DNA from 3 places in the Alteromonas sp. G5_S2_22_S1 genome. Region 1 is predicted to be linked to each of the others. Evidence: predicted binding sites of a transcription regulator. Region 1 holds the regulator's gene; each other region holds the start of a gene.
The links. The regulator FliA, encoded in region 1, starts transcription of late flagellar genes. The targets are predictions, from matches to a motif close to CTAAAGNTNNNNNNNNNNNNGCCGATA.
Positions count from the first base shown of each region.

Region 2: a site for FliA is predicted at 5,162-5,188, ahead of ACTRWF_RS05120 (flagellar protein MotY). Genes of this name have one in related genera too.
Region 3: a site for FliA is predicted at 3,663-3,689, ahead of ACTRWF_RS02490 (DUF3530 family protein). Genes of this name have one in related genera too.

Region 1 covers NZ_JBQKUJ010000003.1:312,217-319,821, forward strand. The annotation lists gene ACTRWF_RS05725 (protein phosphatase CheZ) at 1-28, opposite strand, end outside; gene cheY (chemotaxis response regulator CheY) at 63-446, opposite strand; gene ACTRWF_RS05735 (RNA polymerase sigma factor FliA) at 483-1,214, opposite strand; gene ACTRWF_RS05740 (MinD/ParA family protein) at 1,211-2,077, opposite strand; gene flhF (flagellar biosynthesis protein FlhF) at 2,083-3,516, opposite strand; gene flhA (flagellar biosynthesis protein FlhA) at 3,546-5,645, opposite strand; gene flhB (flagellar biosynthesis protein FlhB) at 5,835-6,959, opposite strand; gene fliR (flagellar biosynthetic protein FliR) at 7,048-7,605, opposite strand, start outside.
Region 2 covers NZ_JBQKUJ010000003.1:173,459-181,063, forward strand. The annotation lists gene ACTRWF_RS05095 (M20/M25/M40 family metallo-hydrolase) at 1-1,032, shown strand, start outside; gene ACTRWF_RS05100 (hypothetical protein) at 1,316-1,495, opposite strand; gene cspE (transcription antiterminator/RNA stability regulator CspE) at 1,634-1,846, opposite strand; gene gloA (lactoylglutathione lyase) at 2,319-2,726, shown strand; gene glpQ (glycerophosphodiester phosphodiesterase) at 2,855-4,015, shown strand; gene ACTRWF_RS05120 (flagellar protein MotY) at 4,109-4,981, opposite strand; gene rnt (ribonuclease T) at 5,371-6,003, shown strand; gene ACTRWF_RS05130 (peroxiredoxin) at 6,125-6,730, opposite strand; gene ACTRWF_RS05135 (bacterioferritin-associated ferredoxin) at 7,006-7,200, shown strand; gene ACTRWF_RS05140 (TonB-dependent receptor domain-containing protein) at 7,318-7,605, opposite strand, start outside.
Region 3 covers NZ_JBQKUJ010000002.1:53,115-60,719, forward strand. The annotation lists gene ACTRWF_RS02475 (sensor domain-containing diguanylate cyclase) at 1-757, shown strand, start outside; gene ACTRWF_RS02480 (AmpG family muropeptide MFS transporter) at 786-2,132, opposite strand; gene ACTRWF_RS02485 (hypothetical protein) at 2,230-2,553, opposite strand; gene ACTRWF_RS02490 (DUF3530 family protein) at 2,697-3,581, opposite strand; gene rluA (bifunctional tRNA pseudouridine(32) synthase/23S rRNA pseudouridine(746) synthase RluA) at 3,745-4,461, opposite strand; gene rapA (RNA polymerase-associated protein RapA) at 4,501-7,344, opposite strand.

The DNA.
Region 1 (7,605 bases):
AAATTGGAACGTTTACATTCGTTGTCATCCAGTAAACCTCATTTATCTGGTGAGCGTCTGGATCAACCTAAACGTTCGAAAATTTTATCTAATTTTTCTTTTAAAGTTGCAGCGGTGAATGGTTTAACGACATAGCCGTTAACGCCCGCTTGTGCAGCGGCAACAATTTGCTCTTTTTTCGCTTCTGCAGTTACCATTAGTACAGGTAAATGCTTAAGTTTGTCGTCGGCTCTTATTGCGCGCAGCAAATCGATACCTTGCATTCCTGGCATGTTCCAATCGGTAACAACGAAATCAAAATCACCTTGCTGCAGCATAGGCAATGCAGTGCTTCCGTCATCCGCTTCCTGGATGTTAGAAAAACCTAAATCTTTAAGCAGGTTTTTGATGATACGTCTCATGGTTGAAAAATCGTCAACCACAAGAATTTTCATGCTTTTGTCCAAAATAGCCTCCAATGAGGGGTTAATTGTTATTAATTTCTATTCTTCGTCAGCTTGCCACGACTTCATTCGTGATTTGAGTTTTAACATGGCCTGACTGTGAATTTGGCTGACTCTTGACTCACTAACATCAAGAACTTCGCCAATTTCTCTTAAGTTCAGTTCTTCATCATAGTACAGTGAAAGAACAATTGCTTCTCGTTCAGGTAATGTCGTAATGGCATGGGCAAGCGCTTTTTGAAACGCGCCTTGCATTAAATCTTCAAGCGGCGCATCACTACCTCTACTCTGCTCAGTAGTAATTACATCTTCCGACACACCTAAATCTTCAATACCTACCAGCTTTCCCGCATTAACCTCATTAAGCATTTGGTGATAATCCTGCAAGCTTACATTAAGCTTATCAGCAATATCAGAATCTCTCGCATCGCGGCCTGTTTCGCTCTCTACCTGCGAAATAGCCTCGGTAATAGCACGTCCATTTCTATGCACTGAACGCGGGGTCCAATCGCCTTTACGTATCTCATCTAGCATAGCACCACGAATGCGAATGCCTGCGAAAGTTTCAAAGCTCGCGCCTTTCGACCCGTCGAAGTTACGCGCAGCTTCTAGCAAGCCAATCATACCCGACTGGATCAGGTCATCAACAAGAACACTGGCCGGCAATCGCGCCATCAAGTGATGCGCAATGCGCTTAACCAATGACGCATGTCGTTCGACTAACTGCGATTTATCGGTTTGTTGACGATAAGCGGCTGCCTTGCTGTTCAACGCTGACTTCCTACTGCTTTTTCTGCAACGAGTTGTTCAATAAAAAACTCTAGGTGACCGCCCGGTTGTGCCGGAATGGGCCACGTAAGGGCTCTACTCGCAAGCTGAGTAATAGCAACAGCGGCGGGAGAACCCGGATACGCATCAACAATAGCCGTTTGTTTTCTCACGGCTTTGCGGATATTCTCATCAAAAGGTACGGTTGCCACTAATTCTAGTGCAACATCTAAAAAACGCCCTGTCACTTTGCTTAATTTGCTAAATAATTCCTGACCTTCCCGTACATCGCGAACCATATTCGCCACAACTTTAAAGCGAAATACACCGTGCTCACGATTAAGAATCTTTATTAAGGCATAGGCGTCAGTTAACGAGGTGGGCTCATCGCAAACCACGACCATGATGTCTTGAGAAGCTTTTGAAAAACTCAACACCATGTCTGAAATACCGGCCGCGGTATCTACGATAAGTACATCGATTTGCGAACGCAATTCACTAAAGGCTCTGATAAGACCCGCGTGCTGCGTTGGCGATAATTCTGCCATTGATTGCGTGCCAGAGGTGGCAGGCGCAATTTTAATACCATGGGGGCCGGTGACTAACACTTCATCAAGTGTGCACTCGCCAGATAGCACGTGGGAAAGGTTTTTCTCAACCCGTAAACCTAGCATTACGTCTACGTTCGCCAGCCCGAGGTCGGCGTCGAGAACCATAACTCGCTTACCCTGCTTCGCCATAGCGATAGCGGTGTTTAGCGTAATATTTGTTTTACCTACGCCACCTTTACCTCCGGTGACGGCGATAACTTTGATTAACCGTGATTGCTTCATTTTTCTTAAGCTACTCGCTTGGTCGTCAATCATACTGCTTATGCTGTTTTAATTGCGTTGTTGCCACTAGTATGATTCAAACCGTACTTTTTATAAAGCTTTGCAGCGGCAGAAACTAAAGATTTCGCCTCCGCAATCTTAATGTCTTCAGGTACTTTCTGACCGTCGGTGACATAACTAACCGGCAGTTGATATTCTACTGCAGCGCTCAATACCTCTCCTAAAGAGTAGCATTCATCTAACTTTGTGAAAATACAGCCACTTAGTTCGATATCATCATAAGCCTTAATAATGCGCTGTAGGGCAGGATATTGTGTATTAGCCTGCGCTACCAAATATTTTTTAACTTTAGGCATTTGACCATTATCAAACTGCTTAATCTGTTTAATTAAACGGCTATCCCGTTGGCTAAATCCTGCCGTATCAATCAATACTAGACGCTTATGACGAAGTTGGAATAATAAATCCGCAAGTTCTTCACTAGTCTGCGCTTTTCTCACCGTACAGCCAATAATTTTTCCGTATGTCGCGAGCTGCTCATAGGCCGCAATTCTATACGTATCTATGGTAATCATTGCTACTGACTCTGCACCGTACTTTTGTGCATAGCGAGCAGCTAGTTTTGCAACCGTCGTTGTTTTACCTGTGCCCGTCGGTCCGACTAAGGCAACTGCACCTTGCGCACTAAGTATATCGTTTCCTGTCACATTTATGCGATTAGCCAATAGGTTAAGAAGATAAACCCATGCGTCTCGTTCATTATAGTGTGCTGGTGTATAGCTAATTAACTGACTGGCAAGTGCACTGCTTAACCCCATATCCGTTAGGCGGGTAATCAAGTATTGATGTACCGGTTTTTGACGCTTGTTTTTTGCTTCCATCAAGTCTGCAACCTGATATTGTAAAACATCGCGCAACGACGCTAACTCTTCTTTAATTTGCGCCAATTCTGCAGATTGAGAGACGGGTGCCTCGTCTAAGCTTGACGCTTGGTGGTCAGGAAACGTTGTTGCTCTACCTTCGTCTTGTGCAAGGTGCTGGCTTTCTACGTCATCAATAAAGGCTTCTGAGAAATCAAGGTGTGACGCAATTTCGTTGGCATGTCTCGCATTTGCAGACATAGGCTGATTATGGTTGGCTGAATGCGACTGCGATGCTGAAGCATTACTTGATGAAGGCGCACTACCGCCGTGCTGCTTTTCTAACAGAGCTTTTAAACTGTCGGGGCCATCATCACCGATAATCTCACTTAAGCTAGGCACGGCTTTTTGACCTGATGCTTTAGGGGTTGCTTTAGGCGATGTTTTAGGAGTGAAGAGTTTTGCTTCAGGCTCTTTATCATAGGCAGCAACAAGCTCAATGCCATCGGCAACTTTGCGGTTCGACATGATCACTGCATCACTGCCTAATTCAGCTTTAACTTGGCTTAACGCCTCACGCATATCTTTGCCGAAGAAACGTCTAATTTTCATTGCAACCTCTCCAATCACCCAGTGTCAGATTATTGACCGACCGAACTGACTATTTTTATTTGTTTGTCGTCAGGCACTTCTTGGTAAGAAAGCACATGGAGCCCAACAACCGAATACTTTAAGAAGCGAGACAGAACGGGTCGCAGCATGCCAGAGGTTAGGAGTACTGCAGGCTCTCCTTCTAACTCTTGCTGCTGACTGGCTTGCTGCAATGATTTTTGCAGCTTGTCTGCCAAACCTGGTTCGATACCAGCGCCATCTTCGCCACCTGCTTGAAGTGACTGGTGCAACATCTGTTCCAACTCTGGCGCCAAGGTTATGACAGGTATCTCTTTTGCCCCTTGGGTAATTTCTTGGACAATAAGACGTTTAAGCGCAATACGAACGGCAGAGACCAATACATCCGGGTCTTGGCTGCGAGTGCCGTATTCACTTAAGGTTTGAACAATAGTGCGCATATCGCGAATAGGCACGCCCTCAAATAGTAGGGTTTGAAGCACTTTTACCACCGTGCTTAGCGGCAAGATATCTGGTACTAAACCTTCCACCAATTTAGGGTGCTGCTTAGCCAGCATATCGAGTAACTGCTGCGCTTCTTCGTGACCAAGTAGCTGATAAGCATTGTTAGTTAACAACTGGCTGAGGTGGGTAGCCACAACGGTAGCTGCATCAACAACGGTGTACCCCAAGGTTTGCGCGTGTTCTCGTTTATTCGGCTTGATCCACACCGCATCTAAACCAAACGCAGGGTCTTTGGTGGCGCGACCTTCTAATTTGCCGAAGACCTGCCCGGGGTTGATAGCCAACTCTTCATCATGACTGATAACAGAGTCGCCAATGGTGACGCCAAGCATAGCAATGGTGTAGGTATTAGGCTCTAAATCTAAATTATCGCGAATGTGTACTGGGGGAATAAGAAAACCAAGTTCTTGGGAGAGCTTTTTACGCACCCCTTTTATGCGCGTCAACAATTCGCCACCTTGAGATTTATCAACCAGTGGTATTAATCGATAGCCGACCTCCAACCCGATAGTATCAACCTGCTGAACGTCATCCCACCCCAGCTCTTTAACCTCTGGCGCCACCGTGTCGTCTTTCATCACATTATCAGGGACCGACGGTGCCGCAGCCTTTTTCTTTTGCTGAACTGTCTGCCAATAGGCAACGCCCGCAATTAAAAACGAGAACCCTAAAAATGCAATGTGGGGCATACCTGGAATAATACCCATCACAAATAGCACGCCCGATGCAATATAAAGCGCTTGTGTGTTGCCTAATTGTCCGCGGATCTCTTTACCCATTTCTTGGGTTTCGTTTTCACGAGTAACAATTATCGCGGTCGCTACAGAAAGCAGAAGTGAAGGTATTTGAGCAACCAGCCCATCACCGATAGTAAGGATGGTATAAATTTCAATAGCACTACCAAAATTCAAATCGTGCTGGATCATGCCGATGAATAACCCGCCGACGATATTAATCAACATAATGAAAAGACCGGCGACCGCGTCACCCTTTACGAATTTTGACGCACCGTCCATCGAGCCGTAAAAATCGGCTTCTGCGGTGATTTCTTCTCGGCGCTGACGGGCTTGGTCTTGGTCGATATAGCCGGCGTTCAAGTCGGCATCAATTGCCATCTGCTTACCTGGCATGGCGTCCAAAGTAAAGCGAGCACTTACTTCAGATATACGCCCGGCACCCGCGGTAACCACTTTGAAGTTAATAATTAGAAGAATAGCAAAAACAACAATACCCACCGCATAGTTACCACCGATAACCACTGCTCCAAAGGCCTCGATAACCTTACCTGCAGCATCCCCCCCTTCGTGCCCATAAAGCAGAACAACACGGGTAGACGCTACGTTCAATGCCAGTCTCAGTACTGTAGCGATAAGCAACACAAGCGGGAAAATACCGAAATCGACAGGTTTTTGTGTGAGTACTGCCACCAAAATTATGACCAGAGACAAGGCAATATTAAAACTAAACAGCACATCTAATAAGAACGGCGGCATAGGTAAAATAACCATGCCCATTATGGCTAAGAGGACGATAGGCGCGCCTAAACCACTGGTGAAATTTTGCAGCTGATTTTTATCGAAACGCTGAAGATAACCGGATAACTGCATTGCGTATTGTCTCTCTATCAGAAAATTGACGCTTAATTCTATTCTGATAGGCGGGTTTCAACATACGTGCCAGCTTTAGCAAACACCTTCTGCAGCAGCACTAACTGCCTAAATTAACGGCATTTCTTATTTTAACAACCGTCCATTTTCCCGCATCTTTTTCATGCTAACTTGGCGGGGAAGGCTGTGTTATCGGCGATACTCGGGAGGGATGGGCAGATCCCGTTTCAATGGCTTGGGACGTTTACCTTTACCTGCTCTGTGAGCTTTAAGCTGATACACGTGGGCGAGAACTTGCGCTACCGCCATAAACAAGGCGTTGGGTATTTCATCATCCACTTCTGTGGAATAGAAGATTGCCCGCGCTAACATAGGAGAAGGAATGAGCGGAACATCATTCGCTGTGGCTATTTTTCTGATATGCATGGCCAACTCATCGGCGCCTTTTGCGACAACCACAGGTGCCCTAATTCCTTTTTCATCGTATTTAATGGCCACTGAAAAATGGGTAGGGTTAGTCACCACGACATCAGCTTGAGGGACTTCTTGCATCATTCTTTTCGTTGCAGACTGATACTGCAATCGACGGATACGCCCTTTAACCATGGGGTCGCCTTCAGCATTTTTCCTTTCGTCTTTCACCTCCTGCTTGGTCATCTTCATTTCTTTGTTGTGCTTATACATTTGATAAGGCACATCGATGAGCGCGATGGGGATCATGCCACATACTAGAATGAGAAAAGCCCATTTAAGTATGTCCATAGCGTGAAACAGGTTGCCCGGATAAAGCTCCATATCTAAATGCAGCGCTTCATCTTCAAAGAACAGCAGCGCGCCAATGGCCATGCCGATAATAACCACTACTTTTGCAATAGACTTAAGAAGCTCAACTAAGCCATTGGTGCCAAACATGCGTTTGAAGCCTTGAATCGGGCTCATTTTAGAGCCTTTAGGCTTTGCCCCTTCCCACGTAAAGTTAAAACCGCCAAGGGCAATAGAGCCGTAGATCCCTGCAATCATTGCGACAACCATATATAGCAGTACGGCAGGGCCCACTGCTGAAAATGCCTCGCCCCACGCGCCAAACATGTGGGTGATATCATAGGTTTCATCACGAGATAAAATGAACATTCTGCGGGTAAGTTTAAATACCGACTCCGCTATCCAGCCACCAACAAATAGAAACATGACGGCACTGACTATTAACACCAAGGTGGTAGATAGTTCACGGGAACGGGCTAGCTGCCCTTTTTTTCGGGCATCATCGAGTTTCTTCCCCGTGGGGTCTTCTGTTTTTTCGCTTGAATCTGCCATGCTCGAGTCTGTTCTTCTCTGTTACGAGTTTACTCACCTAACCTGATCGCAGTCATACCATATTCTGCGAACGACGCGTATTGCTTGTCTAAGGACAAATATTCAATAATTCACACATAAACTGTTCAGCCCTAAACCATTGGGTTTCAAAGTGCGCAGTAAAGTTATCTAGCGTTATCCAAATAATCAGCAGCCCCATTAGCTGAGCAATGGAAAAACCAATGCTGAAAATGTTCAGCTGTGGCGCAGCTTTTGTCATTACACCAAAGGCCAAATTAACAATTAACAGCGAGACGATAGGCGCCAATGAAAGCGTAATAGCGGAAACGAACATCCAGCCTCCCCAATGGGCAATATCGCGAAACTGTTCGCCTGTCCACCACGCCTCGCCGATTGGAAAAGCCTCAAAACTCATCACTATCATTTGAATCATCGACAAGTGGCCGTCGAGTGTCCAAAACAACAAGGTCGCTAAAATAAGGTAAAACTGCCCGACCGCCGGCACGTTAATACCATTAACCGGGTCGACAATCGAAGCAAAGCCCAAACCGGTTTGCATGGCGATGATCTGCCCTGCTAACACGAAGGTGTTCAATACCATCATCGAAATAAAACCAATAGCGATGCCTATCAGTAATTGTTGAAT
Region 2 (7,605 bases), 140 kb from region 1:
CCATCTGAAAGTGAAATTAATGCTGATATTGTTTACTTTAGAGACATTCATGCGTTAACTGCGGTTAAAGACGGCGCACTTAACGGTAAGATCGCGTTTATAGATGGCGATGCCATGGTGAAAAGTCAAACTGGCGCGGGCTACGGACAAGCAAATCAGCGTCGACGCATCGGCTGGCAGCATGCCCAGCGCGGTGGTGCTGAGGCGTTAGTGGTACGTTCGGTAGGTTCAGATTCACACCGTTTTCCTCATTCAGGCATGATGAGTTCAGACGGTGATAGCTGGGCCGATATTCCAGTGGTAGCAATTTCAAACCCAGATGCTGATCACCTGCGCCGCCTACACAACTTAGGTAAACCATTGTCTCTGTCACTACATTCTGAATCAAAGTGGAAAGGCGAAGTAAGCAGCGGCAACGTAATTTTAGATCTAGTGGGCAGTGAAAAGCCTGAAGAGATCGTACTTATAGGCGGCCACTTAGACAGCTGGGACTTAGGTACAGGTGCGGTTGATGACGGTGCAGGCATAGCCATAACTACCGCGGCGGCAGCGTTAATCGCTTCTTTACCTGAGCGCCCAAAGCGCACTATTCGCGTGGTTATGTTTGGCGCAGAGGAAGTCGGTTTATTAGGTGCTTTTGCTTATGCAAAGCAGCATGAGAAAAATCTAAGCAATCACGTTTTGGCGACTGAATCTGATTTTGGCGCGCAAACTATTTGGCAACTTGTGTCTAATGTTAACCCTGAAGCTACGGTGTTGGTCGATGAAATCGCCAAAATCTTATCGCCACTGCGCATAATTCGCGGTGGTTCAGACGTCGCTGGTGGCGGCCCTGATATCATTCCACTGGCAGCTAAAGGCGTACCCACTATTAGACTAAATCAAAACGGTAGAGATTACTTCGATTTGCACCACACGCCAGATGATACCCTCGACAAAATTAACCCGGATGAACTTGCACAGAATATTGCGGCTTATGCAGCTAGTATCTATTTACTTGCAGATTCAGACGTAAAGTTAAAAACCAAATAGTGGTTCGTCGCTATACGTTGTTTTAACAAGAGACGCTATTTTTTGGTCAGCATGCTAATCGGTGTGCTGACCTAAGCGTTTTAACCCACTACTTTTTCTTATTTATGTTTGTTGCTTGAACGCACTAAGCTTTTTCCAATGGGCTTTAAAAACGTATTTTTACCGCCACTGCCAACAGCATTAAGCATAATCTGACAATGCGACTAGGAGCGAAGATTATTGCTCTTATATAAGCGCGTGATAATTGATAATTTTTCCACTCAAATACAAGGCTGACGGACGTTTAAGATGCTTGAACTAACTGGTCAACAAATCGCCTAACTTCTTCACGCGATGACAAGACTACGTGTCGATAAGTATTTGCTTGTTTAAAGGCTACGGTGGTTTTATTTGTGGAGATATTTGAAATTAACGCAGGAGGTATTGCGTCAATGGTGGTAGAAATAGAATTTTGAAATTGCATATTAAGTACTTCTTTATTGATATTGTTTGTTTTGAATTCCTCGCAGGTTGTGTTAAGAAATTTTAAAACGAAAATTAGGCCCTTTAACATCGCTTAGCGATAAAAAGAGCCCATCTTTATTAGATAAGCTTTATGGTCTTATCGAACAACTACGTTAGCAGCTTGTGGACCTTTTTGGCCTTGTTCAACTTCAAAGCTAACTTCTTGGCCTTCAGCAAGAGTTTTGAAACCGTCAGAAGCAATTGAACGGAAGTGTACGAATACATCTTTGCCGCCAGCTTCAGGTGTTAGGAAACCAAAACCTTTTTCTTCGTTGAACCATTTAACTGTGCCGTTTACTGAATTAGACATAATAAAAACCTTTTTTAAAAAAATTGATGTTGTGGTGAAAGTCACCGAATAGCAATAGACATAACCAAGCTAGTAAAGCAGTTGTATATCTAAATAGAACTTCAATTTGAAGGAATAAAGAAAGGTACAGCGCAGTATTAGGTAAAGCATAAAACATATCTAGAGCGGGATTGAAGGTACAGGTAAACCAACGCGATGTCCAACCTTTTCTCGATTATTTTTAGTCACGGCGCTTGTTAACGTATTTTATTCATCGATACACGTACTTTTTAACAGGCTAGGAAAAATTGTAATGCTGTCTTAAAGCGTTAACATTCATCTCTTAATATAAGCACGTGGTGTCTTTAGCTAACTCGGTGATTATACTAAAAAGCTGTTTCTAATACGGTTTCTTGACGTAAGCAACATTCAACACGCGCTAATATTGTATTATGTCCTTAGCTTTTACTTTCGTCACAAATAGGAGTTTGTTATGCGAATGCTTCACACCATGCTTCGAGTTGAAAACTTGGAAGCGTCTTTACACTTTTATACCTCACTTATGGGGATGCGCCTATTGCGCCAGTCTGAGAACAAAGAGTACGAATACACGCTGGCGTTTGTAGGCTACGGTGATGAGTCTGATAGCACAGTGTTAGAGCTTACCTACAACTGGGGCGACAATACTTACGAAAAAGGCGACGCTTATGGCCATATCGCCATTGAAGTTGATGATATCTATCGCTTCTGTGAGAACCTCGAAGCAAACGGCGCCGATGTTTATCGAAAACCAGGGCCGGTAAAAGGCGGTTCCACTGTTATAGCCTTTGTGCGCGACCCCGATGGTTACGCCATAGAGCTTATTCAAAACAAATCAATCTCGCTAGAACAGTCGCACTAATTATTCGTGCCTGTGGCTTGCATTGAAAGCATTTTTTCAGGCACGAATTATGGCTTCGGATTTATGGGCACAATGTAAGTTCATAGGTTACACGGCAGAGATAAATGACAACATGGAGCGATATTGTCATGCTACACAAACGCTTAGGCTTTTTTAAGAGCACGACGGCAATTGCCACGTCACACGTAAATTCAACACAGCAAACACATGGTGATTGGCTTGGGCGCTGTATTTATTGTGTTAGCGCTAAAGCGCGTAACATAATGCCCGCAATTGCACTGGCTGTTTCAAGCTACATAGCAGCTCCAACTTTGCATGCCGACACTCACGAACTGACTAGTGCTCAACGCTTCTCAGTCATCGCTCACCGCGGTGCTTCTGGCTACCTACCTGAGCATACTCTTGAAGCCGCTACCCTCGCCTTTTCTTTGAAACCTGACTTTATTGAGCAAGATGTAGTTATTAGCAAAGATAATGTTCCCGTGGTACTTCACGATATTCATTTAGAAACCGTGACGAACGTTGAAGCTGTCTACCCTAAGCGCCACAGAGCCGATGGCAGGTATTACGCGCGAGACTTTACCTTAGAAGAGTTACGAAACCTACGGGTTCACGAGCGAGCAAACAGCGATGGGAAACAAGTATTTGAAAATCGTTATCGCGGCCAACAGGCTCAGTTTACCCTTGCTACATTAGCAGAGCACTTTGAATTAATCAGCGAACTAAATCGCCAATTTGGTACTTCAGTAGGCGTTTACCCCGAAGTCAAATCGCCTGCTTTTCATAGTAACGAAGGGGTCGATGCTAGCAAAATTGTTATCGATATGCTGAATACCTATGGCTTTGGTGGAGAAAGTGGCAACAGCTATCTTCAGTGTTTCGACTTCAAAGAGGTGAAACGCATTCGCGAAACACTAGGCTATAAAGGCAAAGTGGTTATGCTTATTGGCGAAAATGATTGGGGCGAAAGCGACACCGACTATGACTGGCTTCGTACTAAAGAGGGTATGGGCGAGGTAGCTTCTTATGCTGATGGCATTGGCCCATGGCTAGGCCACTTACTGAACAAGAAAGCAATGGCAGAAGGAAAATTAGAAGCGGCAAAATGGCTTGAATACGCCCATGATAATTCGCTGACCATTCATCCTTACACCTATCGCGAAGACGCTTTGCCTGCAGGCATGACAGGGACACAGCTGTTAGAAGCGTTAGAGAATGTAGCTAACGTCGACGGCGTGTTCACCGACCATGTTGTACCGGTTACCAGGTGGCGTGCACAAAAGGACTAAGTATTAAAGGTATGGGCGCTTTATATTCAAATGCAGTGTGTATGCGCATATTGAGTTAAAGCGTCTGGCGGTTAGGCACTGTAACTTAAAAAGCTACGACTTAGAAAGCCTAACCACTACGCGACGGTTTTGGGCACGGCTTTCACGTGTATCGTTAGGCGCGATGTGACGTTTTTCGCCATGTCCGGTCAACTGAATTCTGTCTTCTGGCACACCTAGCGTGGTCAAGTAGCTCTTCACTTCGTTAGCCCGACGTATAGAAAGCTGCTCATTGTTCCATCGGCCACCATAGCTATCGGTATAGCCGTCTAATAGTACAAGTTCTAGCTCACTGTCTTCTTTCAAATACTCACCTATCATGGTTAAGCGTTTTTGCGAGTATTTGGTCAGTTCTGTACTGTTGTTTTGATATGACAGTACGGTATAAGCAATGTCGTCGAAATTGAATGGCAGTAAGTTAGACACACACTTTACAAATTCTTGGTATACCCCAGAAAAGTTACTCGCATTTAATGCAACACTCACCTGATCGTACTTGTTGTACCAATCTTGGTAATAAATAGTGGGCCAGAAACCTTTTTCAAGTTCAGACAGCATTGTCCAAGCGGCGTCCTGCGGTAAGTCACCGTTGTACTGCTTGCGGATAGACATATCGGCTATAGGTTTTGGCGCTACGCCCGGCATCCACTTTGGTGGAACGGAATAAACAGCAGCCATATCGAATTTACTCGGTAGTAAATGCATGTCTAGCTCAAATTCCATATTCAATTGCTTTGACGCCGTGCTGGTAAACATAGCCTCGCCATAACCTGGTAATTCGTGGTTCAGTGTACACTGAAGACGTGTGTCGGAATCGATGCGCCAGTTGGAGCTTTCAATGGTCGCAGAATATTGTCGCATAGCAGCGTGGGAAGATAGCGACCCCACAATCCCCATCAAAGCGATATATTTTAATTTAGACACCATACTTCGACACCATAACGAAAATCAGACTAACACGGGTATGGGTTACGTTAACCGTCAACCACGTTTTCAACAACTTGCGAGAGCGCACACAAGCAAGTGAGCATTCGTCGGCATATCTATTTCAAGACAGGTACTAAAAGAACAAGAAATAGCGACGCACGTTAAGACGCTCTACATAACTATCGTCCAAAGTGTAGAAAAGTTTAGCGTTTAATACCATTCGCGTTTCAGGTTTTTGCTACTATCCTGATTTATAAACAATAGCGTTTCAATTGAAACTGGCAACTCGGTGGCATCCTTGCGATAATTCAGCTATTACATACATTTCGCATGTTGGTGCGCATTAACGCCACCAGCCAGTTTTCTCAATCTAGTCTACAAGAGTGTTTATGTCTGCCAACCCGCCCCTTCTTTCCCAGCGCTTTAGAGGTTATTTCCCCGTAGTTATTGATGTTGAAACTGCGGGCTTTAATGCGGGAACCGACGCCTTGCTGGAGCTCGCGGCAGTTACGGTAAAAATGGATGACGACGGCATTCTCCATCCCGATGAAACCTTTCACTACCATATAGATCCGTTTGAGGGCGCTAATCTAGAACCGGCAGCGTTGGAATTTAATGGCATCGATCCGAATTGCGCCTTGCGCGGGGCAATTGAAGAAAGTGAAGCCATGAAGGACTTATGCAAAGGTATCCGAAAGGCGCAAAAAAACGCTGATTGTCAGCGCTCGGTGATTGTTGCCCACAACGCCACTTTCGACCAGAGCTTTGTAAATGCGGCAATAGAGCGTTGTAACATCAAACGCACGCCGTTTCACCCGTTCGTCTCGTTTGATACCACCAGCCTTGCCGGCCTTGCGTTAGGGCAAACGGTGTTGGTTAAAGCCTGCCGCGCAGCGGGAATCGCTTTTGATCAAAGTGAAGCGCACAGCGCACTATACGATGCCCAAAAAACAACCGAACTATTTTGCTTTATGGTTAACCGGTACAAAGCATTAGGCGGATGGCCGGTAGAAAATGATTAAATGAACAAGGTATTTAAGATACTGGTATTCATACTGGGCTCACTCAACACGTTTTAATTTATAAGCTCAAACAAAAACAGCGCCTAAAAGCGCTGTTTTTTCTACTCTTCAAGTAGCTAGCTTACAGCTTGTCTGCTTCTTCAGATAGGTACTTAGCTACACCTTCAGGCGAGGCGTCCATACCAGATTTACCTTCAGTCCAGCCTGCAGGGCAAACTTCACCGTGCTCTTCGTGGAACGCCAGTGCATCAACCATACGAAGCATTTCATCAACGTTACGGCCAAGAGGAAGATCGTTAACCACTTGGTGACGCACCATACCTGCCTCGTCGATTAAAAATGAACCGCGGAATGCAACACCATCTTCCGGATGCTCAACATCGTAAGCTTGACAGATATCGTGTTTAACATCAGCCACGAGAGTGTACTTAACTGGGCCAATACCACCTTGATTTACTGGGGTATTTCTCCAGGCATTGTGTGAGAATTGAGAGTCGATAGAAACACCGATCACTTCAACACCACGTTTTTTGAACTCGTCAAAACGCTTGTCAAAAGCGATCAGTTCAGAAGGGCAAACGAAAGTGAAGTCTAGCGGATAGAAGAACACAACCGCTTTTTTACCTTTGATTGCTTCGCTTAACGTAAAAGAATCAACAATTTCACCGCTACCTAGTACCGCTGCAGCTGTAAAATCAGGTGCCGGACGGCCAACTAATACACTCATGAGTCTCTCCATTTATATGTGGATTGTAATAATAGAAGTGATTGCGTTGCGCGACCACTTAAAATAGATATTGCTAGCTTGGGAGATAGGTACGATTACTAAAATAACAATATTAAACAATGCGTTTTTTCACTGATCCTACCAATAGGGGTTCATTCGCTAAACTTTAAGCACAGATTTTCATCATTCACCCTTTATTAAATTTGCCAATATCTACTTGCCAAACTAATGAATAGCAATTATTATCATTTACAGATTCATTTGGAGTACGTTTAATGTTTGTTTGCATGTGCTATGGGGTAACAGATAAAAGCATTCGCGCGGCGGTTGAAGAAAACGGCGTGGGAAATATGCGTGAGTTACGTCAACATTTAGAGCTTGGCTCGCAGTGCGGTAAGTGCATTACTATGGCACAACAAATTATTGACCAAACCATCATTGATGAATCATTATTTAAAGACGTAGGTTAAAGTAAGCAACCTAATACTTAACCTTTCCGGTCCCTTCTCCCTCTTGTAACGCGTTTCTTTGCTACGACACATTCAGCATATATATTGACACCAAAAGCAGCGGCCATTACCGCAGTGTTAATTAAAGGTGTATTCGATGCCTGCGTAATAAAAAGCGCCGTTAATGCCGCCTGGAGATGTAGGTGGATAAAGCGCGCCAACCTCGCCTTGAAACGGGTTTTCGTCAGGCAGTGCATCGAACAAGTTTTGCGCGCCTAGCGTAAGCTGAATGTGTGGTTGTACTTTCCAAGCGAGTTGCGCGTCAAACGTCGTTAATGCACTGCCGTATATATCCATTCCCGCCGATGCATCGAGGTGGTCTTCGTAAAACTCACCATAGTAGTTTAATCGCCATGTTAGCGCCCA
Region 3 (7,605 bases), on a different contig from region 1:
CAAGGTCGACCCGGTTTTTAATTTGAAAAGCCCCGTGTTTATTATTTGGGAGCAGCGCCCTTACCTATTCAAATTTGCCTGTAATCGCCCCGTTACCTGTGCTGCTGAGTATATGTATCAGAACGTGACCATGTTTCCCATCGTTGATAAAGATGGCAATGTGGAGCGTTTTTGTATGCTTGTATACGATGTGACAGAGCAAGCGCTAGGTAAGCTAGGTATGGAGCACCTCAATCAAGAGCTTAAAACAGCGAGCCGTGTAGATGGCCTAACCGGGCTATTCAACCGTCGCTACTGGCAAGAACGTTTTGACGAAATGTATAAGCTTTGCGTTAGAAGAGACAAGCCTAGCACGGCAGTTATGCTAGATATTGACCACTTTAAACGCATTAATGACACCTACGGTCATCAGGCGGGCGACAAGGTCATAAAAATGCTAGCGGCTTTGATAAAACGCTGTGTGCGCGAAACCGATTTAGCCGGGCGCTATGGTGGAGAAGAGTTCGCGATTATCCTCAATGACTCTACCGTTGAAGATGCGCGTATTGTCGCTGAGCGAATTCGTCAGCTCGCACAGCGTTTGGTGGTCGAGCACGAAGGCGAGTCGATAAATTTCACCGTCAGCCTTGGTCTTGCCCAATTTTGTTCAGCGTTTAAAGGCCCTCTGGCATGGTTAGAATGCGCAGATAAGGCGCTTTATGACGCAAAAGAAAGCGGTCGAAATCAATATCGCGTTTATGATACAAGCCAACGCTAGCTTGCTAACAGGCAAGCTAGTTAGAGTGTTAAGCCGTTTCCACGCGCTTTATATGGTGACGAATTGAATACAAAAAGCAAAGGCTTGGAATAACCATTACGGCAGTAATGATGAAAAATAAACTCCAGTTGCCGTTTAAGCTATCAACAACAATACCGCTGCTAGAGGCAACCAATGTCCTGCCGGCTACACTTAATGACGCCATCAGCGCATACTGAGTGGCGCTAAAGGCTCTGTTGCACAGCAGCGAGATAAAAGCGACCATCCCTACCGTACTCCATGCGCCGGTAAACCCATCAACGATCACCGTGACGGCGAGTAACGAGGTGGATGGGCCCGTTTGCGCAATCAGCGCAAAAAGAAGATTCGACGCCGCCATGGCGACGCCCGCAATCATCAGCCCTCGATATATGCCGTAGCGAATATTAACTAAGCCTCCTAACAAAGAAAAAACAATGGTCACCCACCAGTTGAGTAATTTCGAATAGGTGGCAATGTCACTGTTGGAGAACCCTACCTCTTTATAAAAAACGATACTCATGCGCCCTAAAAATGCTTCGCCAATTTTAAATAGAAAGATGAAAAGCAGAAACGACGCTGCTAGTTTCACACCATTGCGGTTAAAAAACTCGGCAAAAGGCGTGATAAGCGTGGTTCTAATCCAATAGACAAGTGGCGAGCTCGTAGCGTTGGCGTCTGTTATCTTTTCAAGCAAAGCCTCTCTATCAATCTGAGGTTCATCTGCTATGCACGTAGCGCACATTAAAAGTACCATTATTACGCTTAGCAAAAGATAAATGTTGGGCCATGACCACGTCGTTAAGTCGGCCAAGAAAAACGGTATGGCACCAAGCCCACCATACCCTGTCCACCAGCCAGCCGTCGCCACAGAGGACGCTGCTGACATACCGTCTTTATCCTCTTTTTCCACACAATCGATGCGAAAGCCATCAATGGCGATGTCCTGTGTAGCTGACGCTACAGCAATGAGCAGACCAATTAACGCTACGTAATACAAGTCGTAAGTTGCACTTAGCTGCGACATACCAAGACAGAGTAAAACGATGCAGCCTTGCATAGCGAAAATCCACCCTTTACGCTGACCTAATAGTGGTGGCTTGAGCTTATCTACAAGGGGCGACCATAAAAAGTTGAATGAGTAAGTGGCAAAGATAATTCCGAAAAGGCCGATTGCAGAGCGGGACAAGCCTTCGTCTTTTAGCCACGCTGATAGCACTGAGCCAATCATTATCCAAGGGAAACCGCTGGAAATACCAAACAGAAAAATACTTAAATAGCGTTTGTCGTTGAACGTTTTTAAAGCGGTAAGCAAAACTTCAGCCTTTGGCAATAACTCAAAAGCATATTGAGCCACGAAGTACGAGGTTTAGCAATAACCCATTGAGCGGCAATAGGTAAGTATCGACATCCTGTGACGTTGTTGGTCACTTATTTTTGCCGTAGACGGGAGCCTAAGGGCGTATCCCCACGCAGTCCAAAGGGCAATGACCTAATCCTTCGAGAAAATTGACGCAGTTATTAAGTTCATCAATGAGAAACTGATCTTTTGTCAGTTTCTCTTCGTTCCAGTAATGCACTTGATGAAGTACATGCCAAAACACCCGTTCTTTTTGTGTATAGGGCTGGGTTAACGTGTATTCAATTTGGCCCCACTCTTCCATACTATCCCAGAAAAATAGCTCGATCTCCTCGATAGGAAGCTCTCCTTGCCAAAATGCTCTCAAATAGAAACACAGCTGCTTTGCTTTGTTGTCTACAAAATCTTGAACATTCACAAGTAATTCAACCGTCTCTGTTTGCTATGAAATATTATAGTCTATAACGCAGTTACCACGTGCCAGGGCAGGGTATTATTTTGTCTGAAATACTTAGGTAACTGTTTTGGGTGCTAATTTAGCCTAATCGGTAGGTGAATAAATTACCAGCCCAAGTGGCGAGTCCAGCCTATGGCGCTATTTGCAACCATCTGAATTTGTGGGGGTTTGTGAATATCTCTTATACTAAAGGTTAAAGAATTATTTGGAATATTTATTTGCCGGTAGTGCAACTTTAGTGCGTTTTTTGCTCTAATTTTCCTTTTTAATGTGGTATTGCTCTCCCAATCATTAAAGTTGTTAAGAGAAACATCTAGGACAGGGTAGTTGGCCTGAGCCATGGTTTCTATTACTAAGTTATTGGTTGACTCTTCGGGCCAAAAGGGCGATATGGCAATGAATGTATCTGGGTCTAAGGCGGGCTGTTGTTCTGTGGCAGACAAAAATGTGGTGGCAAGCATGCCTTGGGCTATTACCATGCGATAGCCGCCTCGGTCCTGTAAATAATTATTCAACGCGCTGAGTTGAAGCGTGAGCGAAGTAACGGTCATTTCGAAGCTAAGGTATTGTGTGAGTTGATTGCTACGAGGGTGTATCTCATTGGGTTGTGATGAAGGCGCGCTATCACCCTCATTCGAAGAACCAGGAATCGTATCTTCGTTTATTGGCTCACTGGGTGTTACGGGTAAATGAAAAGGGCTAATGACTACGTTCCAGCCTTTTTCTGCGAGCAAATCGGCAAGGCTATTGCCTTGTGAAAGTGTGAGGCTAGATGGGAAAGGTTCGGTAAGAACTATGGCTGTACCAAGAGGCAGTGGTGTTTTGGCCCCTATTTCAATGATCGGTGCTTCGCCTTCACCCACCATGATTGTTCTTACTTCACCAGGTAAGTAAGCATTACTAACGTCTTTCAGAAAGTTGCTGTGCGCCGTCATAGGTAAGAGGGATACGATGACAGCAAATAACAGAAGGATAGTTTGCCTTTTCATAGAAGAGAGATTTACCTTTTAGTTCTACCCATTAACTGGTGCTTTACCCGTTGCTTCGTTTGTACCAATAACTGAAACAGTTATCGGCACTCTAAGTAAAAACTATAGCAATGGTTAAAAAGAATAACGGGGGGGGCACGTCATAGTAAAAGGCAAATTAACGCTAGTCTCTATCAATAGAAAGGGCGCTCGGGCGATAATGGCTAAACGGGATAGGGGTTTTAAAATGTAACCACTTTTCCAATGTTGGGTGAGTCAAGCTTAAACTTTCAGCGTGAAGTTGAAGGCGAGGGGCCATACTAAGCGCCTCGTCATGAGCATACAACCGGTCACCTAAGATTGGGTGGCCCAAGGCTAGCATGTGTACCCGTAGTTGGTGTGAGCGCCCTGTAATGGGATATAACGCCACTAAGGTATAGCGGCGCGCTGCATCGTCAGTGGCACGCTCAATGACTTCAAACCGCGTAATGGCTTTTTTGCCCCGTTCGAAGTCCACCATTTGTTTTGGTCTATTAGGCCAGTCGCAGATAAGGGGTAAGTCTACTTCGCCCGAATCTTCCTCTATATGGCCGTGAACCCGCGCGAAATAGCGTTTTTGGGTTAGCCGAAGCTCGAACTGCTTAGAGATATGGCGATGACTGTCTTTGTTAAGTGCCAGTACTAAAATACCCGAAGTGGCCATATCTAACCGGTGTACCACGGTAGCAGTGGGGTACACAGTGTTAACACGGCTAATCAGAGAGTCGCGGTGTTCTAGTGCTTTACCGGGAACACTCAATAGCCCGCTGGGTTTGTGTGCTACCACCATATCCTCATCCTGATACAAAATATCAAGATAAGGCGTCATTGGTGGGTTATAAACAAAGCTCGGGTTAGCCATTGCGTTGTGTCACTTATAAGTAGCCGTTAAGGAGGAGCGTTACGGATTGTTTACCACAATTCGCAACGCATCTAGCTGAACATCAGCTTCCTGAATTACCTTATCGAGGGCATTCATTTGCGTTTCAATGAACTCAATTTCACTGTCTCGCACCGCTGGATTGCGCTTTTGTAAGTCGCGTAAACGTTGAATTTCTTCGCCCAAGGTCAAGTGCATGGTATTCAACGCGTCGTGCTGCTTTTGATTGGCCTGCTGGTGGGCAAGCTTACGCGCCTTCTCAATAGCCAACTCAAGTGGCTGTTGCAGGGCTTTCAATAGCTGCGCTGAAATTTTACGTCCAATCTTACGTTTCACATCGAAGCTTAAGTCAGACGCATTTCCTTGTGCATCTAAGCATACGCGTACCGGCGTCTGCGGTAAGAAACGGCCAAGCTGCAACGCTTTTGGCGCTTGAGCATGAAGAACAAATAACGCCTCTATCCAGTATGCGCCTTTTGGCAGCGACGGCTCAGCAATAAAGCCCATGCTACTCTTGCCGTGAACATCCGTAAGGATAACGTCAATGGCGGTATGAACAAGAGGGTGGTCCCAGCTAAGAAACTGCACGTTCTCTAAGGTTGTTGCCACACGGCGCTTGTAGGTGACTGTCATTCCCTCAGGGTCAAGGCCAGGAAGCTGACTCACCATAGACTCGGTAGGCATAAGAATAAAGCAGTCGTTGCCTTTCTCTTCTTGCTGTACACCGATAGCGTCGAACACGCGGCCCATGAAGCGCGATAGATCTTGTTCGCTATCAAGGGTAACAATGTCTTCGAGTAACTGCTCTACGCGCCCTTCACCAGAGGCATTTAACTCTAGTAAGCGATCTCGTCCGGCCTCCAACTGCGCTACAAGCTGGCTGTTCAGCGTTACGCTCATATTGATAAGTTCATCACGAGCGCTCATATCATCGGGATGTAAGCATGCACCAACAAGCAACGGTTTAACGTCATCGAATACGCCAGAGCCTGTCGGGCAGGTTTTCTCAAATGCGTTTAGTCCTTCATGGTACCAATCTAACAACACATGCTGCGCGGTCTTAGCAAGATACGGTACGTGAATTTGTACTGTTTGCGTTTGGCCAATTCGATCGAGTCGACCAATGCGCTGTTCCAGTAAATCAGGTGTAATGGGTAAATCGAACAACACCAAATGGTGGGCAAACTGGAAGTTACGGCCTTCACTGCCAATTTCGCTACACAGTAGAATTTGTGCACCTTCTTCCTCGTCGGCAAAGTAGTGAGCAGCCTTGTCGCGCTCTACAATGCTCATACCTTCGTGGAATACGCTGTGTCGAATGCCTGATTGAGTGCGAATGACTTCACCTAGCTCTTGCGCAGTGCGAGCACTGGCACAAATAAGCAGTATTTTTTCAGGCTTAACGCTCTGCATGAAGTCAAGCAGCCATTCAACACGAGGGTCGTGTTTAGTCCAGCTATTTACCACGTTGGCCATTCGCTCGGGGTAAAGCGAGTAGGTCAGGTCGCCGCCGCTTACCGCATCTGCGTAGACTTCAGGCATGGTTAGTTCATAAGCGCTCAGTTTACGTTCAGGAAAGCCTTCAATATTAGCGCGACGGTTTCTAAACAGCATGCGGCCAGTGCCGTGACAGTCAATTAACTGGTGTAACAGCGCATGGCGGTTTTCTGGCGTGCTCAAATCGCCGGTGTGCTCCATGACATCAGGGGCGAACTCTGCCAATTTGGTACGTTGTTTGTCGTTAGGCTCTGCATCTGAAAGCAGTGGCGCGACGGCGTCGGCCAGCTGGCTATATTTCGACTCTTCTTCTAAAAAAGCGTTGTAACTATGAAAACGAGCAGGGTCAAGAAGACGCAGGCGAGCAAAGTGACTTTCGTGACCAAGCTGATCTGGGGTTGCCGTAAGCAGCAATACACCAGGCGTTAGGTTAGCTAAAGCTTCAACGCACTTATACTCAGCTGATGGCGCCTCGCTTGACCACGCCAGGTGATGAGCTTCATCCACAACCATCAAATCCCAGCTTGCGGCCTGAACTTGCTGCTGGCGCTTTTCGCTTTGGCTTAAAAAGTCGATGCTACAAAGTACTAGCTGATCGTTTTCAAACGGATTCACTTCGCCAGCATCAGACGCTTCGCTTTCTTCTATCGCGTCGCAACGACTTTCATCGTAAATGGCAAAGGGTAGGTTTACTCTACGAAGCATCTCAACCAGCCATTGGTGTACTAATGAGTCAGGCACCAAAATAAGCACGCGTTCAGCGCGGCCCGTTTTAAGCTGCTGATGGATAATTAGCGCAGCTTCAATGGTTTTACCTAACCCTACTTCATCGGCAAGGAGTACGCGCGGCGCGTGTCTACCGCCGACTTCTGAAGCAATGTGAAGCTGATGAGGAATAAGAGAAATACGCGCGCCAGCTAGGCCGATAGTGCTAGAGCGAAGGTAGTCGTATTGATAGTCTAAAGCACGCTCTCGTAAATCGAACCACTTTGGGTTGTCGAGCTGCTGGCTGAACAAACGTCTTTCAGGTTGGTTTAGTTGAATATGGCTGTCTAGCATCGTCTCGGGCAAACGCACTTGCGCTTTGGTGTCTTCGCGAAGCCCGTGATAAATACACACCCCTTGGCTTTCTTCTTTTTCTGTAATGGTCATTTCCCAACCATCTTGGCTTTTTACTGTTTCGCCAATTTCAAAGATGAGTCGCGTTAGTGGAGCGTCTTGTTTGGTATATTTACGTGCTTCGCCAGTTGCGGGGTACAATACTTCAACTGAACGGAAATCGGTGCCCATAATCACACCTAAACCTAGCTCTGTTTCCGTGTTGCTTAACCAACGTTGACCAACTGAAAATTGACTATCTGAACTCATAAATCACCAACCTGTTTTTCGGGGGGCGGTATTGTACGCATTGCGCTGTGATAAGTCATTAATACTAGACTATTGGTTGTCGTTTTTACTACATAGGCGTAGAGGGGGCGAATTTGCAACACGCATAAACACATCCATGTGGTTCTCAAATGGTCGTGTCTACTGCCAATGCATTTTATACAGGGCTTGTATGCCTTGTATCGCCTTTTTATCATCGTTGCTGGTTGCATTCTTTATGGCGTTAATAAGTTCGGGGGCGTT